2 linked regions of the Zobellia nedashkovskayae genome follow. The protein of the gene in region 1 binds, or shares a complex with, the protein of each later gene. Links are inferred from orthologs where the notes say so. Each region holds a gene or a part of one and is shown on either strand. Other genes may lie near its edges. The genes, in order: scpA and meaB.

Region 1 (8,549 bases):
TTGGTTGGGCCAAGACCCTTGCGAGTAAGGTATTTGCCTTATTATTCATCTAGAGAAAATTTGAGGCATGATGTAAAACCTGGTATTACCGGTCTTGCCCAAGTTTCTGGTAGAAACGGCATATCTTGGGACCTTAGATTGGAACTTGATGCAGCGTACACAGAGAAAATGAGCTTTTTATTTGACTGTAAAATTCTTTTAAAGACTTTGGTCAAAGTTTTTGATAGTTCGGTTGTTGAATTTTCCGATGGGCCTGATAGTTTAGATGAGTATAGAAGTGATAAAGTAAAACATAGTTCTATAGAATAATAGGGTGTAGACTATTTTTTTTGGCTTATTTTTTTTACAATAAATTTAGCTAAATATTTAATTTAGAAGGATTTAGTAATTGACGCTTTAGTAATAAAAATTTTTATTTTTTCACTCTTGTTTAATTTTGACGTAGTGTAGTATAATCTAGATTAATCAAACTCTTTTGGGGAATTCCATATACGGAAACATCCCCTTTATTCCCAAACTTCGTATTAAATAAAACTAGATTATGAATATTTTATTTACCTGCGCTGGCAGAAGAAATTATTTGATAGATTATTTCAAAAAAGAAATTGGCGGCAATGGTAAAATTATCGTTGTAGATTCTGATTATACAGCCCCTGCGCTTGCTGCTGGCGATGTAGCAATTAAGATGCCATCTCTATATCACCCTGATTATTTGAGCGTTCTCAATAATGTCATAAGAGATTATAATGTTGATTTAGTTATTCCTCTAAACGATCTTGAGCTGCTTTTAATGTCCGAAAATAAAGAGCTCTTGGAAGCGCATAGGGCCAAGGTTGTTGTTTCCGAAGCAAACATTATATCCTTCTGTGCGGACAAATGGCAAACTTATAATTTTTTCAAAGACTTGAGCATAAAGACACCTCTTTCGTTTCTAAAGATAGAGGATGTAGTGGAAGCCTTATCTAAGAAAATTTTGAGTTATCCAATTATATTAAAGCCTAGGTGGGGCTCTGGTTCTATAGGTATAGAGGAAGTCCGTAGTGAAGAAGAATTGTACTATGCTTATAAGTTGCTTTTAATCAAAATTAAGAGGTCGGTTATAGCCAATATGCACGATGATGATTTTGTTGATACGATAATTTTTCAAGAAAAAATAGTTGGTCAAGAGTATGGTGTGGATATACTCAATGATTTCAATGGAAATTACTATAGCGCATTCGTAAGAAAAAAGTTGGCTATGCGTGCAGGAGAAACCGATAAGGCCATAACTGTCATAGATAATAAATTTTTAGAAATAGCCCAAAAATTGGGAGAGTCTACAAAGCATATTGGAATTATGGACTGTGATTTTTTTGTTGTGGATAATGAAATTTATTTCTTGGAAATGAACCCTAGGTTTGGTGGAGGATATCCCTTTTCGCACGAGGCCGGTGTAAACATACCTGCTATATACCTTGCATGGTTGCGAGGTGATTTGGATATATCAAAATACATAGACTATAGACCAGGTTGTATATTTTCTAAATATGATAGGATTATTAAAGTCGTGGAACAAGAAAAACTCAATTCCTACCCTCCAGCGTAAAATAAAAAAATATTATTTATGCATCGTATAATGTAAGCTCTGCACATTTTACTCTTCCCCTATTTAATTTTTGAGATATTATTGGAGCGGCAATTGCCAATGGCGTAAGAAGGTTGACCGGTAAACGCTTGCAATCTATGCCATTAAAATTGACCTGATTTAAAGACATAAAAAAAGGCTTCCAAGAAATTGGAAGCCTTTTAGCTTTAGTGATGGCACTAGGATTACCTCTGGTTTTCCTAGGCGGCTCAATGTTGCAAATTATAAACCACGAGCTATCGCTCTGGTTCTTCGGTTTATTCCAAGATTACAAGACCGTTGGTCTTGCATCTTTCCATAAAACAAAGAACCACGCCAAAAGGGGCGTGGTTACTTATTTAAAGTGATGGCACTAGGATTCGAACCTAGGACCGCCTGCTTAGAAGGCAGGTGCTCTATCCAGCTGAGCTATGCCACCATTTTTAAAGCGGTGCAAAGATAGTTTATTTTCTTAGAAAAATAACCCACAAAAGTTCAAAAAATATACTTTTTATTTAAAAAAAGAAACTCAGCAAACTTAGAACGCTAGGTTTGAAAGTGTTTGCAGTGCGAAAAAAGAAAGTTTTTTTCCGGTAACTAAAATTATTTAGAATTTTCCAGTTTTGCTTTTAATAGTTTTTGCCTTATGATTTCAAATTCCTTGTTGAGTTCGTACTCATCAATAGGTTTTCTGAGAATGTGAAGAGGTTCCGTGTTTTTTGCATTTTCTAAGGTGGTGTAATCTGAATTTCCAGTTATGTATACGAAAGGGGTTTTATATTTTTCTTTTAATATCATAGCCGTCTCAATACCATTTAGTGCTCCAGAAAGACCAATGTCCAGAAGAACCACATCTGGCATATATTGTTCTATCATGTTTAGGGCATCTTCGCCATTATCAGCAGTTTTAACTTTAGTTTTACCTGCATTGGTAATGATGTGCTCTAAGAACATTTGAATAATCAGGTTGTCTTCTACTATTAGGACTTTTAGTTTCATAGTATTATGATATCTGTTCAATTTCTTGAAACGTTAATATATAGTGTGTACCGCTTTCGGTATTATCTTTTTCTATGTTTCCTTTTAGTTGCAATGTTAGCATGTGAATCAATTTTAGACCTAATGATTTGGTATTTCTAAAATCTATTTCATCAGAGAAACCGCTACCATTATCTCCTATGTACATTAAGAAATTTGGGTATTGTAATTTTTCAAACTTGACGGTAATTAGTCCTTCATCTATATTTTTGAATCCGTATTTTAAAGAATTTGTGATAATTTCATTCACCATGAGCCCAAGGGGCACGGAGGTATCCAGATTTAAATGAATTTCATCTGCCTCCACTTTTAAATCAATTTTTTTATTCGTCCCTTTCATGGAAGAAATTAGGGTAGAAGCCAAGCGCCGTGCGTAGTCTCCATAGTTTATTTTACTTAAGTCTTTGGATTTATACAACATCTCGTGAATGATGGCCATAGAGTTTATACGGTATTGGCTATATCTAAAAAGGCCTTTTATTTTATCGTCTTTTATAAAACTAGATTGTAAACTTAAGAGGCTTGTTATGACCTGTAAATTGTTTTTTACCCTATGATGTATTTCCTTTAAAAGAGTATTGCGTTCATTTAGTCTATCTCGTATAGTTTTGTTTAATGAATTTATATATTGATTTTTTTTATAGAGCGAATAAATAATACTCAGGAATAGCATAACCCCAATTGTAAGAATAACTGCAGTGCTATAGGTAGATGTTTTGTATTCTGTTAATTGATTCTGAATGGAAACAATATTAGGTTCTGTAAAGAGGGTCCAGTTTTGGTTACCTTCTAGACTTATCTTTCTTTGGTAGTAATGAGCATTGCCAAAACGGTCTTTTTTAGTAAGGTCAGTTTTAGATGGTGCGTATAGTTTTTCGTCTCCGCCACTGTAGAAAACCTCATTTTTGGAGTTTAGAAAAGTGGTTTTTTGTCCTTTGAAACTATCAAGCCAATTCTTGGCGTTTAGGTTAAGACCTACAACGCCTTGTAACACATTGTCAATATATATTGGAGTAAAAAAGCGTACGGTGGGTCTATGTGGTACCTCAACTTTGTCATGTTCAATGTTGAGATCCATATTGGAAACAAAAACATCGCCTTTGTTCAAGTGTAATGTTTTTATAAAATAATTTCTGTCTCCTTTATATTGATAAGTTTTAGCTACGGTACTGTCCTTGTTTTCCACTCGTATAACCTCCATGCCTCTTAAATCTATATACCTGGCTTGAAAATAATTAGGGTCGGCATTAAGGAAATAGGCTAGTTTTTTGTGAGTAATGGCTAGTGGGATGCCTGTTTTAAGGTCTAGTTCTATTAAATCTCTAAGAAAGACTACATTTTTCTTGCTAATAGTATATAGCTCCAATAGGCGTGTTTCCGCATCTTTAAGTTTGTTCTTTTCGGTTATCTCCTCAACGAGGGTAATATTTTTATGGTAAAGTTTTATGCGTTGAACAGAGAGATTCCAAATAATCACACACGTAATCATGAAGAGTATAGTGGATGTGATTATTAGTTTTTTCCCCATTATGTATGCTGTTCTAAATAAAACCCCGATTTAAATATTTCGTAAGTCTAAAATTCTCCTTAAAGTGAAAGGATAGCTTTAAATTTAATCTAAAATCCTAGAAAGGATAGTTTAAGATATGTTAAATTTGTAGTATTATTATTACAAAAACAAATAATTCTGTAAGTTTTATTACAATAAAATATCATTGTTTGTATTCAATACACGGAAAGGGAAATAATAAAGTACTTACTTTAACGCTTGGGATTACTCATCGTTAATTAAGATTTCTAGAACGAGAATGGCAGCCTCGGTAATCTTTGTACCTGGGCCAAATACAGCAATTGCGCCACTTTTAAACAAAAAAGGATAGTCTTGCTTTGGGATAACACCTCCTACTACGACCATAATATCATCACGACCATATTTCTTTAACTCTGAGATAACTTCGGGCACTAGCGTTTTATGGCCCCCAGCCAAAGAGGAAACTCCAAGAACGTGCACATCGTTCTCTACAGCTTGTTTAGCTACTTCTGCGGGAGTTTGGAAAAGTGGTCCTATATCAACATCAAAACCTAGATCGGCATAGCCTGTAGCAATAACTTTGGCGCCTCGGTCATGCCCGTCTTGTCCCATTTTAGCAATTAGAATACGGGGTCGTCTCCCATCTAATTCTGCAAATTGGTCTGAAAGCCTACATGCCTTCTTAAAACTTTCGTCTTCTTTTATTTCTTTTGAATACACCCCTGAAATGGATTGAATGTTTGCTTTGTACCTGCCAAAGACAATCTCTAAGGCACTACTGATTTCTCCCAGAGTAGCCCTATGTCTTGCAGCTTCTACTGCTAAAGCTAATAAATTTTCATCTGAAGGAGATGGTTTAGCTGTGGTGTCCTTTGATGCTACCATTTTTTGATGGGCTGCATCGGTAAGTTTACTAAGAGCTTCTGCTACCTTCTTGGAATCACGATTTTGTTTTATTGTCGCTAGACGCTCCAACTGCTTTTTACGTACGGCATTATTATCTACTTCTAGGATTTGAAGGCCATCATCTTCTTCTGTCTGATATTTATTCACACCTACAACGGTATCTTGGCAGCTATCTATTCTAGCCTGTTTTTTTGCTGCCGTTTCTTCAATTCGTAATTTGGGTATACCAGCTTCTATAGCTTTGGTCATACCTCCCATTTCCTCAACTTCCTCTATAAGTTTCCATGCTTTATGAGTAAGGTTTTCTGTTAGCTTTTCCACATAAAAACTACCGGCCCAAGGGTCTACTGTTTTGGTGACTTTTGTTTCTTCTTTGAGGAATAATTGCGTGTTTCTGGCTATCCGTGCAGAAAAGTCTGTGGGTAACGCTATGGCTTCATCTAATGCGTTTGTGTGTAAACTTTGAGTTCCACCCAGTACGGCAGAAAGTGCTTCTATGGTTGTACGTGCCACATTATTGAACGGGTCTTGTGCAGTAAGGCTCCAGCCACTAGTCTGACAATGCGTACGGAGGGACATTGATTTCTTATTCTTTGGATTAAATTGCTTGACCAACTTGGCCCATAAAAGGCGACCAGCACGTAGTTTGGCAATTTCTGTAAAGTGATTCATGCCAATACCCCAAAAGAAAGAAAGACGTGGCGCAAAGCTATCAATATCAAGTCCGGCTTTTAAACCAGTTCTAATATATTCAAGTCCGTCTGCCAAGGTATACGCCAGTTCTAGTTCTGCCGAAGCACCCGCTTCGTGCATGTGATAACCAGATATGCTAATACTGTTGAATTTTGGCATGTGTTTACTGGTATATCTAAAAATATCGGAAATGATATCCATGGAAGGCGCAGGAGGGTAGATATAGGTGTTACGCACCATAAACTCTTTTAGAATATCATTCTGAATGGTTCCAGTCAATTCTTTAAGCGATACGTCCTGTTCTTCTGCAGCAACAATATAAAACGCCATAATAGGGAGTACCGCTCCGTTCATGGTCATAGAAACGGACATTTTATCCAGAGGAATTTCATCAAAAAGAATTTTCATGTCCTCTACAGAATCTATAGCCACACCGGCCTTGCCTACATCGCCTGGTACTCGTTCATGGTCACTATCATAACCACGGTGTGTTGGTAGGTCAAAAGCAATAGAGAGACCTTTTTGGCCTCCTTTTAAGTTTCTTCGGTAAAAAGCATTACTCTCTTCAGCAGTAGAAAACCCCGCATATTGGCGTATGGTCCATGGGCGCTGCACATACATAGTGCTGTAAGGCCCACGTAAAAACGGAGGTATCCCAGCAGCAAAATTCAGGTGTTCTAAATCCGTTTTGCCTTGTTCGGCAATTGATTTATCTGCCGTTTTCTTAAAGGAAATATGTTGAATGTCGTTTCTCATGTAAATCTCTTTCTTGCCACTGCATGGGTTTATTTCCCTTGCCAACCTTCACTTTTCAATCGTTCTTTTTCCAACGTCTCTGTTAGTCGTCTTTCTAGAATGGGCTCAATCAATGTTTTCTCTTTTCGCTGGTTCAGAAAAGGGAAGACTTCAAGCTGGTCTTTCATCATATCCTTTTCACTAGTATAGGCATTGGAGCCTACAAGAATTTCTTGAGAAGAGTTCAACTTCTCCTGTTCTTTTTCGGCACTCTCCTTTAATTTTTTATGAACGGTATGGTATTTTAATTGTTTTAGAAAACCACCGTTGGCTTCAATATCCTTAAAGAGGAGCAACCCTTTTTCCGCAAGTTGGTCCGTAATATTTTCAATATAATAAGCGCCTTCTGCAGGATTTTGCAGTTCGTCAAAATAGCTCTCCTCCTTAAGAAGCACCAGTTGGTTTCTGGCAATACGTTCCGCAAACTCGTTATTTTTATGATAGATAAAATCATAGTTAAGGTTGCAAACGCTATTCGCTCCGCCCAATATGGCCGCCATACATTCCGTAGTAGTACGGATCATGTTCATGTTGTAATCGTAAAGCGTCTTATTTCGTTTAGAAGGTGTTGCTTCAATATGACAATCCGAAACAATTCCGTATTCTGCCGCTAGCAGTTTCCAAAGTCTACGCAGTGCCCTGATTTTTGAAATTTCAAAGAAATAATTACTGCCTACCGCAACTTTAAAAGTAATGGTGTCGATATTAGAACCAAAGTGATTTAGATATTCATTGGCGTGGGCTAGGGCATAGGCCAATTGCTGAACCATAGTGCCACCGGCATTCTGATAAAGTGCAGCATTTATGCTAATGATATTCTTTGGTCTTTGAGTAGTTGGTATTTGTAAAAGGGTATACAGATTTTGAAGATCCTGCCCCATGTTTATAAACCAATTTCCTTTGGATGCCAGTTGACCAATGGGGTCTATGTGAAAGGAAATATGTTCTTTTTCAATTTGAGTGGAGTTCGCAAATCTCTCAACGTCACCAGTCAAAATACTTTCAAACTGACAATGAATAGAAGTAGAAGTATAATCAATATTTGCTAAAAGCGACTTAAAATCAACATTTACTGAAGGCAATGTAAAAAGAATACTTTCCGCGCCTCCTTTGATGGCGTTCAGAGCACTTTTGTTGGCCAAAGAGATATCACTGACTACAATATGCTGCGTTATTCTCCAAGGCGCTAGAACTTCTTTATGTGCAGCGGCGTGGGGTTGAATATCATCTACATGGTAAAAGGGTTTTACCTTGATGCCTTCTGGTGATTCCCAAACCAATTTTTGATTGTAATCCGCACCTTTAAGTTCGTATTGAATGTTTTGTTTCCACTCTTTTGCGGAAACCTCTTTAAAATCGTCAAACAGTTTTTGTTTCATGCCAAAGGAATAATCCTAATGTTCATGAAAAGTACGATTTTAGAATACAATTCAAAAGTATTTTATCCTATTGGACAACCATTTTAGAGGAAAGATGTTTTAGAATAAAATTAGATAGATAAATTAAATACGGTAGAGAGAACGCTTCTAATTTACCTGTTCCCATATGAAACCATTGCTTTGTAGCCAAATGACATTCTCTTCAGTGGGTATTGTTGAAGTTGGATTACTATCGGTATTAGAATATCCATTGGCAATGGAAACTGAAATTGAAGATTTTTTCTTAATTATGTACATCCTTCCTGCACAGGTGGGTGCATCGGGAAGAAATATAGTTGAATTTGTTGTGATTATTACAGTGTGGTTTTTATCAGTTAAAACAATTCCATCGCCGCCGATAAATCTTATATCTGTGGCGATTGAACCATTAACCGTTAAAGTAGAACTAGGCTCATTGGTGCCAATTCCTAATTGCTGATTTTCTTCCGAGTAATATAGATTACTTACATCATCTTTAGGCTCACCAAATTCGTCTGCGAAAAATAAACTTCCTGGATCACCTACGAATAAAACATTACCATCTTGGTCAACAATGTGGTCAAAG
Region 2 (8,576 bases), 2.0 Mb from region 1 along the record:
ATAAAACTATCTATGAGCTCTTTATTCTTATCCGAAACTTCCAGTCCTGATATTTCTAGGTTAATACTAGCCATATAATAATTCTCTACTTTTTTTAAGTCAGGCGAAAGGTCTCCCAAAGACAACTTTTCTACGCTTGTAACTTTTTCTTGTTTTTCAACTACGGTTTCTTCGGAAACAGATGAGTTACCTTGCCAAAAAAAATAGCTTCCAAAGCCTAACAGTAATACAACTGAAGCTGCGATTTTTAAATATGGAAACTTCTTTTTTCTTTGCTGCGGGAGTTCTGCTTCCAGTCGTTTAAGAAATCGTTGTTCATGGCCAGCTTTTAATTTTGGTCTGCCTTCCTCCTCTTCATTCCCAAAAATTTTCCTAATATCTTGCGCCATAATTCTTTTCCTTTAGCAATTGTTTTAAATACCCTTTGCCTCTTAAAAGCCTAGTCCGACAGGTGTTTTCGGTGAGACTTAATATTTGCGATATTTCGCCATGATCGTAACCTTCTAACAAATACATCATTACCACGTATTTATATTTTTCTGGTAATTCTTGCATCGCTGCCTTAATCTCTTTTACTGTAACACCATTATCTATAGACCAATCTTCATTTTCGGTCACTGGCAGATGACGCTCTTCAAATTCAATAGTTTCATGTTTTTTGGTCTTTAAGAAATCAATACATTTATTGATTACTATTCTTTTAAGCCACGCACCAAAAGTAACGTTGCCCTTATACTGCTCTATATGCTGAAAAGCCTTTAAAAAAGATTCTTGTAAAACATCTTCTGCATCATCCGCATTTTTCACATACCGCATCGCCACACAGAACATACCATCACAGTACTGTCGGTACAGTTTCAGCTGTCCCTTTCTGTTATTATTTTTACATTGCTCTACTACGTCAATATGAAACATTGGTCGGGTTTCGTTGTCTGTTTTGGGTCTATTCTATTATAAGGACGAAAGAAATACTCATGTGTTGCAAAAAACACATAATTTTGTAAAGATTTTAATTAGATACATTTGAAACAAGTTACAATACAATCCGAAAACATTATCCTAATCGTCCTAGATTACGGTGCTGTAATTCAAAAATTATTAATTAAGGGAACGGACGGAAACTATACCAATGTAGTTGTTGGCTTCAACTACCCTAGTGCTTATGAGAACGATAAAAAGTGCTTAGGAGCCTGTGTGGGAAGATACGCCGGGCGAATTTCTAAAGGCGGTTTTGTTTTAGACCAGCAAACCTATCCTTTGCATAACGTAAACGGTGTTCATTTACATGGTGGAAAAAAAGGTTTTGCTCAAAAAACCTGGAAATTTGAAGAAGTCAACCACGGCCCAGAACCTTTTATAAAATTATCTTATGTAAGCCAACATTTAGAAGAAGGATATCCTGGCAACTTAAAAGTAACCGTAACCTACAAAATACAAGACAATGCCTTGGTTATTGAGCATAAGGCGGAAACTGATCGCACAACAGTCTTGAATCTAACCAATCATACTTATTTTAAATTAGACTACGGAGATGGCATAACAGATTACCTATTGCAAATGAACTGTACACATTTTACAGAAAGCGACAAGGACCAATTACCTACTGGAAATTTTGTGTCAGTGAAAGGGACTCCTTATAATTTTCTAGAAGAAAGACCTATTGGAAACACCCCGTTAGATGTACCGTTCGCTATTCATCCCAAAACCAATTTGGCGGCCCGTGTTAAATCTAAAAGGTCAGGTATTACCATGACCGTGCAAACCAACCAACCTGCCCTTGTTGTTTATACACCTCCAGAATTCCCTGGTATTTGTTTTGAAACACAAAATTTTCCCGATGCTCCCAATCAAACAAACTTTCCTAGTTCGGTTTTGAAACCTGGTGAAGAATATAGTAATATATCTAAATATCACTTTTCGGTTACATAGCAAAAAAGAGCCCTAAGAAGTATGACTTCTTAGGGCTTAAAAATATAAAATGCACTTTCTATGCCTCTACCATTAAATTAAGTTCTACAGTAATATTATCTCTTGTAGCTTTACTGTAAGGACATATTTCATGAGCAGCATTAATAAGCTCTTCTCCTTTTTTCTTATCTACGGTAGGCAGAAGACAATCTAATGTCGCATCTATAAAAAAGCCATCTTCATCTTTATTAAAACCGATAATAGCCGTTACGCTAAAATCACCTAAATCATCCACCCCAAGGTCTTTTGAAACTGCTTGAAGCGCTCCTGCAAAACAGGTTGAATATGCCGCTGCAAAAAGTTGTTCCGGGTTGGTAGATTTACCATCTGTTTTTCCGTTTACGCCAGGCATTTTAATATCTAAATCTACGGCACCGTCATCACTTTTTACATGACCGGCTCTACCTCCTGTATTCGTTGCTTCCGTTTTAAAAATAGTTTTCATTACGTATAAGTTTATGATTACAATATGAAGTTAAGCTATGCAATTGTGAAATAATAGAATGAGTTATTAAATTAATGTGAAAAGCATCTTTACCGTCAAAAAAAGAATGGATTACACACCTAATGCGTAACTTAGATCAACCAATAGCAAAACAATGAAATTTTTAAAGTGGACTCTTATCACATTTGCAGTATTAGGCCTTCTCTTCTTTTTTGTAATAAGTCCTTATATGAAAACGCAAACAAAAAAAAATAGCCCTGAGAAAACAGTGGCATATGTAAAAAATGGAATGGACCTGTCAGTAACCTATTCCAGTCCATCAAAAAAAGATAGAATAATATTTGGTGAACTTGTGCCTTACGATGTCGTTTGGCGTACAGGAGCAAACGAACCTACAACCTTTTCTACAACTAGTGATATAAAAATAGCCGGTGAGAATCTTCCTACAGGAACCTATTCATTATGGACTAGACCAAGCCGCCAAAGTTGGTCTGTAATATTTAATAAAAACATACCGGACTGGGGTGTAAGTATTCTGAGCGGAGGAAAAGAAACCAACCGAGTTCCTAAAGAAGATGTGGTTGAAATTGAAATACCTACAGAGCAAACCGCAGAAACGATAGAAAATTTCACCATAGATTTTGACATGCAAAATCAACTTTACATGCTTATTTCTTGGGACAGAACGCTAGTTAAAGTACCTATTAGCAAATAAGTTTGGAAAAAAATAAAAATACATATCCAAAAGGAATTTCTGAAATTCAGAAAAAAAGAAAAAACACCATTGACCCCATTAAATTGGTTGAAGCTTTATGCAAAGGAGATAAAACCGCTCTTGGTAGAGCTATTACGCTAGTTGAGAGTAATAATAAAAAACATATTGAGGAGGCCAACGAGGTCGTTACCCAGTGTTTAAAACGGTCAACTAAAAGCATTCGTATTGGTATAACCGGGGTACCGGGCGTTGGCAAAAGTACTTTTATAGAAACGTTTGGCCAACTGTTAACGTCACAAGGAAATAACGTGGCTGTACTTACAGTAGACCCAACAAGTAGCCAAAGTAGGGGCAGTATATTAGGAGACAAGACTAGAATGGAAGTTTTAGCAAAAGACCCTAATGCTTTTATACGCCCATCTCCTTCTGGTTTATCGTTAGGCGGCGTAACGCGTAAAACAAGAGAATCAATTATTTTATGTGAAGCAGCAGGCTTTTCTATTATTTTGATAGAAACAGTAGGGGTCGGTCAAAATGAAACTACTGTTCATGGCATGGTAGACTTTTTTCTACTCTTAAAATTGGCAGGTGCAGGCGATGAGCTACAGGGCATAAAAAGAGGTATTATTGAAATGGCTGATGGTATTGTCATTAACAAGGCTGATGGAGATAACCTGGCCAAAGCAAAAATTGCCAAAATGGATTTTGAAGGGGCTTTACAGTTATTCCCGCCAAAAGAAAATGGTTGGAGACCAAAAGTGTCTTACTGCTCTTCTATAGAGAATACAGGCATTGTAGAAATTTGGAATATTATTAGCGGTTATATTGATAAAAGTAAAGAAACCGACTATTTTAATGAAAAGCGAAAACAACAAAATAAGAACTGGCTGTTTGAAGCTATTGAGCAAAGACTTAAGTCGGATTTTTTTAGCGACTCCAAAATATCAAAAGAAATAGACAGTTATGTTGAACAGGTAATTTCCAAAGAAATCTCACCTTTTTATGCCGCAGACCAATTGATAACAATTTTTAAAACCCGCTCTTAAATAATTAGCTTAATTTGCGAGCTAAACTTCTTTTGATCTGATGGATTTAGTTACCACATCCCTTCTTTCTATTGTTATACCGGTCTTTAATGAGTCCGAAAATGTTGTGCTACTTACAGAGAGTATACACGAGAGCTTGGTTGGTTACGACTACCAGATTATTTATGTTGATGATTTTTCGTTTGACGGCACCCGAAAGATTATTAAAAACATGAAAGACGATAAAGTACACCTCATTAGTCTTAAACGGAATTATGGTCAAAGTTTAGCATTGGCAGCAGGTATTGATTATGCCGAGGGTGAATATATCATTACCATGGACGGCGATATGCAGAACGATCCAAGTGATATCCCCAAAATGTTGACGTATGTAGTCAACGAAGATTATGATCTTGTTACTGGTATTCGTGCTGAAAGAAAAGATTCTTTCGTAAAAAAAATTCCATCTAAAATAGCGAATGCTCTAATACGTCGTACCGCAAAACTTGACATTAAAGATAATGGCTGTGCACTTAAAATATTTACTAAAGAAACCGCAAAAGAATTAAACCTTTACGGAGAAATGCATCGGTTTATTACTTTGTTGGCACATTTTGAGGGAGCGCGCATCAAACAAGTGCCCGTTAAACATCATGCTAGACATGCAGGAACATCAAAATATGGTTTAGAACGCATCTTTAAAGTTGTAGCAGACATTATGTTACTACTCTTCATTAGAAAATATTTTCAAAGACCCATTCATTTCTTTGGTATTTTCGGCTTTGTACTAATATTAATTGGGATAATTATAAATGCACATTTATTGGTGGTTAAATTTGGGTTGGGAGAAGATATTGGTTCTAGGCCATTACTAACATTTGGTATGATGTTCATTCTGGCAGGGATTCAGTTGTTTACCATAGGTATTGTTATGGAACTATTGATACGAACCTATTACGAGTCACAAAACAAGCGTCCTTATAGGATAAAGAACGTTACCGTTGGTGGCCAAATAAAATCGTAGATTCATTTTAAGGAACTCCTAAAACTACTTTTAACGAATATGAATAAGGTGCATTTTCTTTAATGCTCTCTTTCGGGTAGATGGATTCAAGAAATCTTTACTAAGCATTGAAACCTGATAATCATTTTCAGTAAACTGCTGGTCCCAATCAAGACCGGCATCTTTAACCCTTCGTAAATCTATATCATTTACGTAAATCCAAATATCTTTTTTCTCTTTTATATTTTTTAATGATTTATGCCTTACAGGGTGGTGGTTATAAAAATCTAGTGCCCATGTATTAAAATCAGATATGCGATAAATTTGGTCTACAGGTATTTGCTCTTCTGACACTACATTAGCCATGCTAGATCCTGCCTGGTATTTCAAAAGCTCAGGGTAAAAATGAAGATTCAATACAGAATTTAAAAGCAAAGAACTATAGATAGATATCGTAATAATTCGTAGAAAACGAGCTTCTCTTTTTAAACAGAAATAAATGATGACCATTAGTAAAACAATCAAAAGAACCGAAGCTATAAAACTTTGAAACTTGAAAACATAAAAGCAAATGAACAAAATGGCCGTAAAGACTATACTAAGAACAAAATATTGCGAACCTAAAAGTATCTTGAGAGTCTTTTTCTTATCAAACCTGATTAAATCACTTATATACGATGCAGTTAGGACAGCAAATAGAGGAATTACTATATTCAGGTAATGCGGTAATTTAAACTGAGAAAGACTGGCCACTATAAAAAAGATAACAATTGTACCTAAAGTCAAAAACTCAAACTTTGGATTATACGAAAATTTCAGTTTGAATAATGCTCTAATCCGAGAACCAACCGCAAAAAGAGCAGGAATGGTCCACGGTATAAAAACCCATAAAAAGGTATGAAAAAAGAAAAAATAGTCTTTAGACGTCTCCCCCATTGCTCCACCTGTGCGCTCTAAGCTCTGTTCCCAAAAAATAAAAAGAATACCGCTACGGTTCGCAGTTCCGCGAATAACCTTTTCTGGATGTAGATCAAACTGGTGGTAATAAGCATACAGCATTGGAGCTATGGCTATTCCAAAAAAAGCTAGTCCTACCAAAACCTTCCAACTAACTAAACTCTCCCATTTCCTGGTATAGCTCAAATGACAAATAATGGCTACGCCAATTACAAAAAGTGCAATCTGGCCTTTAGATGAAAAGGCTAAACCTGCTGCTAATCCTCCCAAAATAATAGAAAGCAACGTCCGCTTTTCAATATAAGTAGCAAACTGCCAAATAGATAAAATGGTAAAAGCTGTAAGAACCGCATCAGTTCTAACATCTATCACCGACAATACTATAGTTTGTGCAGTTAGGAAAATCAACGCTGCCAATTTCCCCGTATTTGTATTATAGAGTAGCTTACCTAAACCGTAACAACTATAAGCTCCTAATAAAGTAACTAGTATAGCCGGTATTCTATAGGCCCAGTCAAATAATCCGAAAATTTTAAAGGAAAAAGCAGCAAGCCAAAAGTGTAAATGTGGCTTATCAAGATACTGAGCGCCACCTTTTATAAGATTGACAAAGTCGTTCTCTTGAACCATTCTCATTGCCATTACAGCAAATTGGGCAGAATCTGGTTCAATTAGGGTAACAAACATTCCGGCTACGTAAACCAAAACAATTAACACCAATAAAGACCAATATCTAAAGTTTGATATCATACAGATATTTCTCTATTGCAAATATATACAACTTTGAAAATAACCAGCTAAAAAACAGTCCTATTAGAACCCCCGTTAACACATCTAACGGAAAATGAACGCCCAAATAGATTCTACTATAAGCGACTAGAAGTGCCCAAGACATCAAGAAAATTCCTATGTAACTATATTTGTGCTTTAGCACTAAGGTAAAGAAAGATGCTACGGCAAAACTATTTGCTGCATGTGCAGAAAAGTAACCGAATTTACCTCCACAGGATGATTTAACTAACCTTACCAAGCCATCCAAATCAGGGTCATGACAAGGTCGCAAACGCTGAACCCCATATTTAAAGAAATTACCTAATTGATCGGTAACCACAATTAATAGTATAACAGTAACCAAAAGAACCAAGGTCTTTTTAATCCCATATGTTTTATACGCCAAGAACAATAAGACCGCATATAACGGTATGGCGCTAAATTTGTCTGAAATAAACAACCAAAAACCATCCCATTGGGGTGTGCCCAAATTGTTCAGAATAAGGAAGAGCTCTTTATCTTGTTGAATAAGTTCTTGCCACATGATTTTTGCTATTCTTCGTATCTAGAAACTTCACGATCATAAAATTCACCGGCCTGTTCTATAAGGGTCTCTGCTTCAGATTCCAATTCTTTTTCATCTTCAGTAGAAAAGTCTTCTAACCACTCTACCTCATCGTTTTCCAGGTTGATTATGAACCTTGGATATTCAGTATGTACAACAAATATGGCTGTGGGATAATCTGTATTATCTCCTAACAAAAATTTTGGGAATTCCATCTTATGAATTTACTATTAACTTTTTAGTCAAATAATTGAAGCGAATATACAACATAACCGCCGATGCGCTAAGCCCGGTAAGCAATCCTATCCATATGCCCGTGCTTGCCAAATCTGTATATAATCCTAAATAATAACTTACCGGGAAACCTATACCCCAATAGGCTATGAAGGTTATTAATGTTGGTATTTTTACATCTTGCAATCCTCTGAGCGCACCTAAGACCACTACTTGTACTCCATCCGAAATCTGGAAAAAGGCAGCTACCAGCAATAGTTCCGCAGCCAAGGCGATTACTTCCGTATTATCGGCAACATTCATAACATCGTCCAAATCTAAATATATAGTTGGGAACCAATGTCTACCTAATAAAAATAGAGCTGCAAAAAATATTTCTAACAACAATGTGAGAAAAAATATGGATTTACCAATACGCCTCAACTCTACAAAATTGCGCAATCCTTTTTGGTTTCCCACACGAATCATGGCCGCAATACCTAATCCCATGCCAAACATAAAAGTCATACTACTCAAATTTAGCGCAATCTGATTTGCAGCCTGGGCATTCTTTCCTAGTACACCACTAAGCCATATAGCAGCTGTAAAAATCGCCACTTCAAAAAACATTTGTAATGCCGAAGGGAAACCTAAATTGATGATTTTTTTGATTACCTTTTTTTCAATAGTCTTGAAATTAAATCCAGTGACATAATCATGAAATTTCTTTTTGCTTTTGAGTATATACCAGATATATATTACCATTAAAATTCGTGAAACCAATGTACCGATTGCCGCACCTACAATACCCATTTTAGGAAAACCGAAAGAACCGAAAATCAACAAATAATTAAGCACAACGTTTACCACATTGGCCATAATTGTTGCATACATTGGGTACTTAGTTTGAGATA

What was found.
Region 2: the proteins of scpA (region 1) and meaB are in contact, whole or in part, in a crystal structure (PDB 8DPB), measured with the Methylorubrum extorquens proteins. The link is inferred for Zobellia nedashkovskayae from one-to-one orthologs. Residues at the interface, in SOR27001.1 of Methylorubrum extorquens: Glu577, Glu578, Asn579, Asp580, Gly581, Arg582, Arg583, Arg585, His596, Ala604, Ser605, Ala608, Asp609, Gly611, Phe612, Asp613, Val614, Asp615, Ile616, Gly617, Pro618, Leu619, Glu625, Arg628, Gln629, Val631, Glu632, Asn633, Asp634, Glu661; in SOR26638.1 of Methylorubrum extorquens: Arg20, Ala21, Ala24, Arg25, Thr28, Ser32, Arg33, Arg34, His37, Thr98, Gly99, Gly100, Ser101, Ile102, Leu103, Lys106, Thr107, Ala110, Ala113, Ile114, Asp115, Arg116, Ala118, Phe119, Ile120, Arg121, Pro122, Pro124.

The regions. Positions count from the first base shown.
Region 1 is NZ_JADDXR010000002.1:2,070,042-2,078,590, forward strand. The notes cover bases 3,972-6,879. They hold scpA (methylmalonyl-CoA mutase), read right to left. Parts: upstream 6,528-6,879; coding sequence 4,416-6,527; downstream 3,972-4,415. Other genes in these bases: IWB64_RS08730 (sensor histidine kinase), read right to left, coding at 3,972-4,169; IWB64_RS08740 (methylmalonyl-CoA mutase subunit beta), read right to left, coding at 6,557-6,879. Outside these bases: IWB64_RS08710 (sugar transferase), read left to right, coding at 1-309; IWB64_RS08715 (ATP-grasp domain-containing protein), read left to right, coding at 542-1,585; IWB64_RS08725 (response regulator), read right to left, coding at 2,207-2,602; more of IWB64_RS08730, read right to left, coding at 2,607-3,971; more of IWB64_RS08740, read right to left, coding at 6,880-7,945; IWB64_RS08745 (hypothetical protein), read right to left, coding at 8,093-8,549. UniProt on the Escherichia coli protein: Catalyzes the interconversion of succinyl-CoA and methylmalonyl-CoA. Could be part of a pathway that converts succinate to propionate.
Region 2 is NZ_JADDXR010000002.1:115,583-124,158, forward strand. What follows is about bases 2,218-5,152. They hold meaB (methylmalonyl Co-A mutase-associated GTPase MeaB), read left to right. Parts: upstream 2,218-3,130; coding sequence 3,131-4,174; downstream 4,175-5,152. Other genes in these bases: IWB64_RS00505 (organic hydroperoxide resistance protein), read right to left, coding at 2,218-2,413; IWB64_RS00510 (DUF2911 domain-containing protein), read left to right, coding at 2,643-3,128; IWB64_RS00520 (glycosyltransferase family 2 protein), read left to right, coding at 4,215-5,152. Also shown: IWB64_RS00490 (hypothetical protein), read right to left, coding at 1-389; IWB64_RS00495 (RNA polymerase sigma factor), read right to left, coding at 373-915; IWB64_RS00500 (aldose epimerase family protein), read left to right, coding at 1,024-1,929; more of IWB64_RS00505, read right to left, coding at 1,988-2,217; more of IWB64_RS00520, read left to right, coding at 5,153-5,177; IWB64_RS00525 (ArnT family glycosyltransferase), read right to left, coding at 5,208-6,863; IWB64_RS00530 (phosphatase PAP2 family protein), read right to left, coding at 6,847-7,428; IWB64_RS00535 (hypothetical protein), read right to left, coding at 7,437-7,664; IWB64_RS00540 (MATE family efflux transporter), read right to left, coding at 7,666-8,576. UniProt on the Escherichia coli protein: Binds and hydrolyzes GTP. Likely functions as a G-protein chaperone that assists AdoCbl cofactor delivery to the methylmalonyl-CoA mutase (MCM) ScpA and reactivation of the enzyme during catalysis.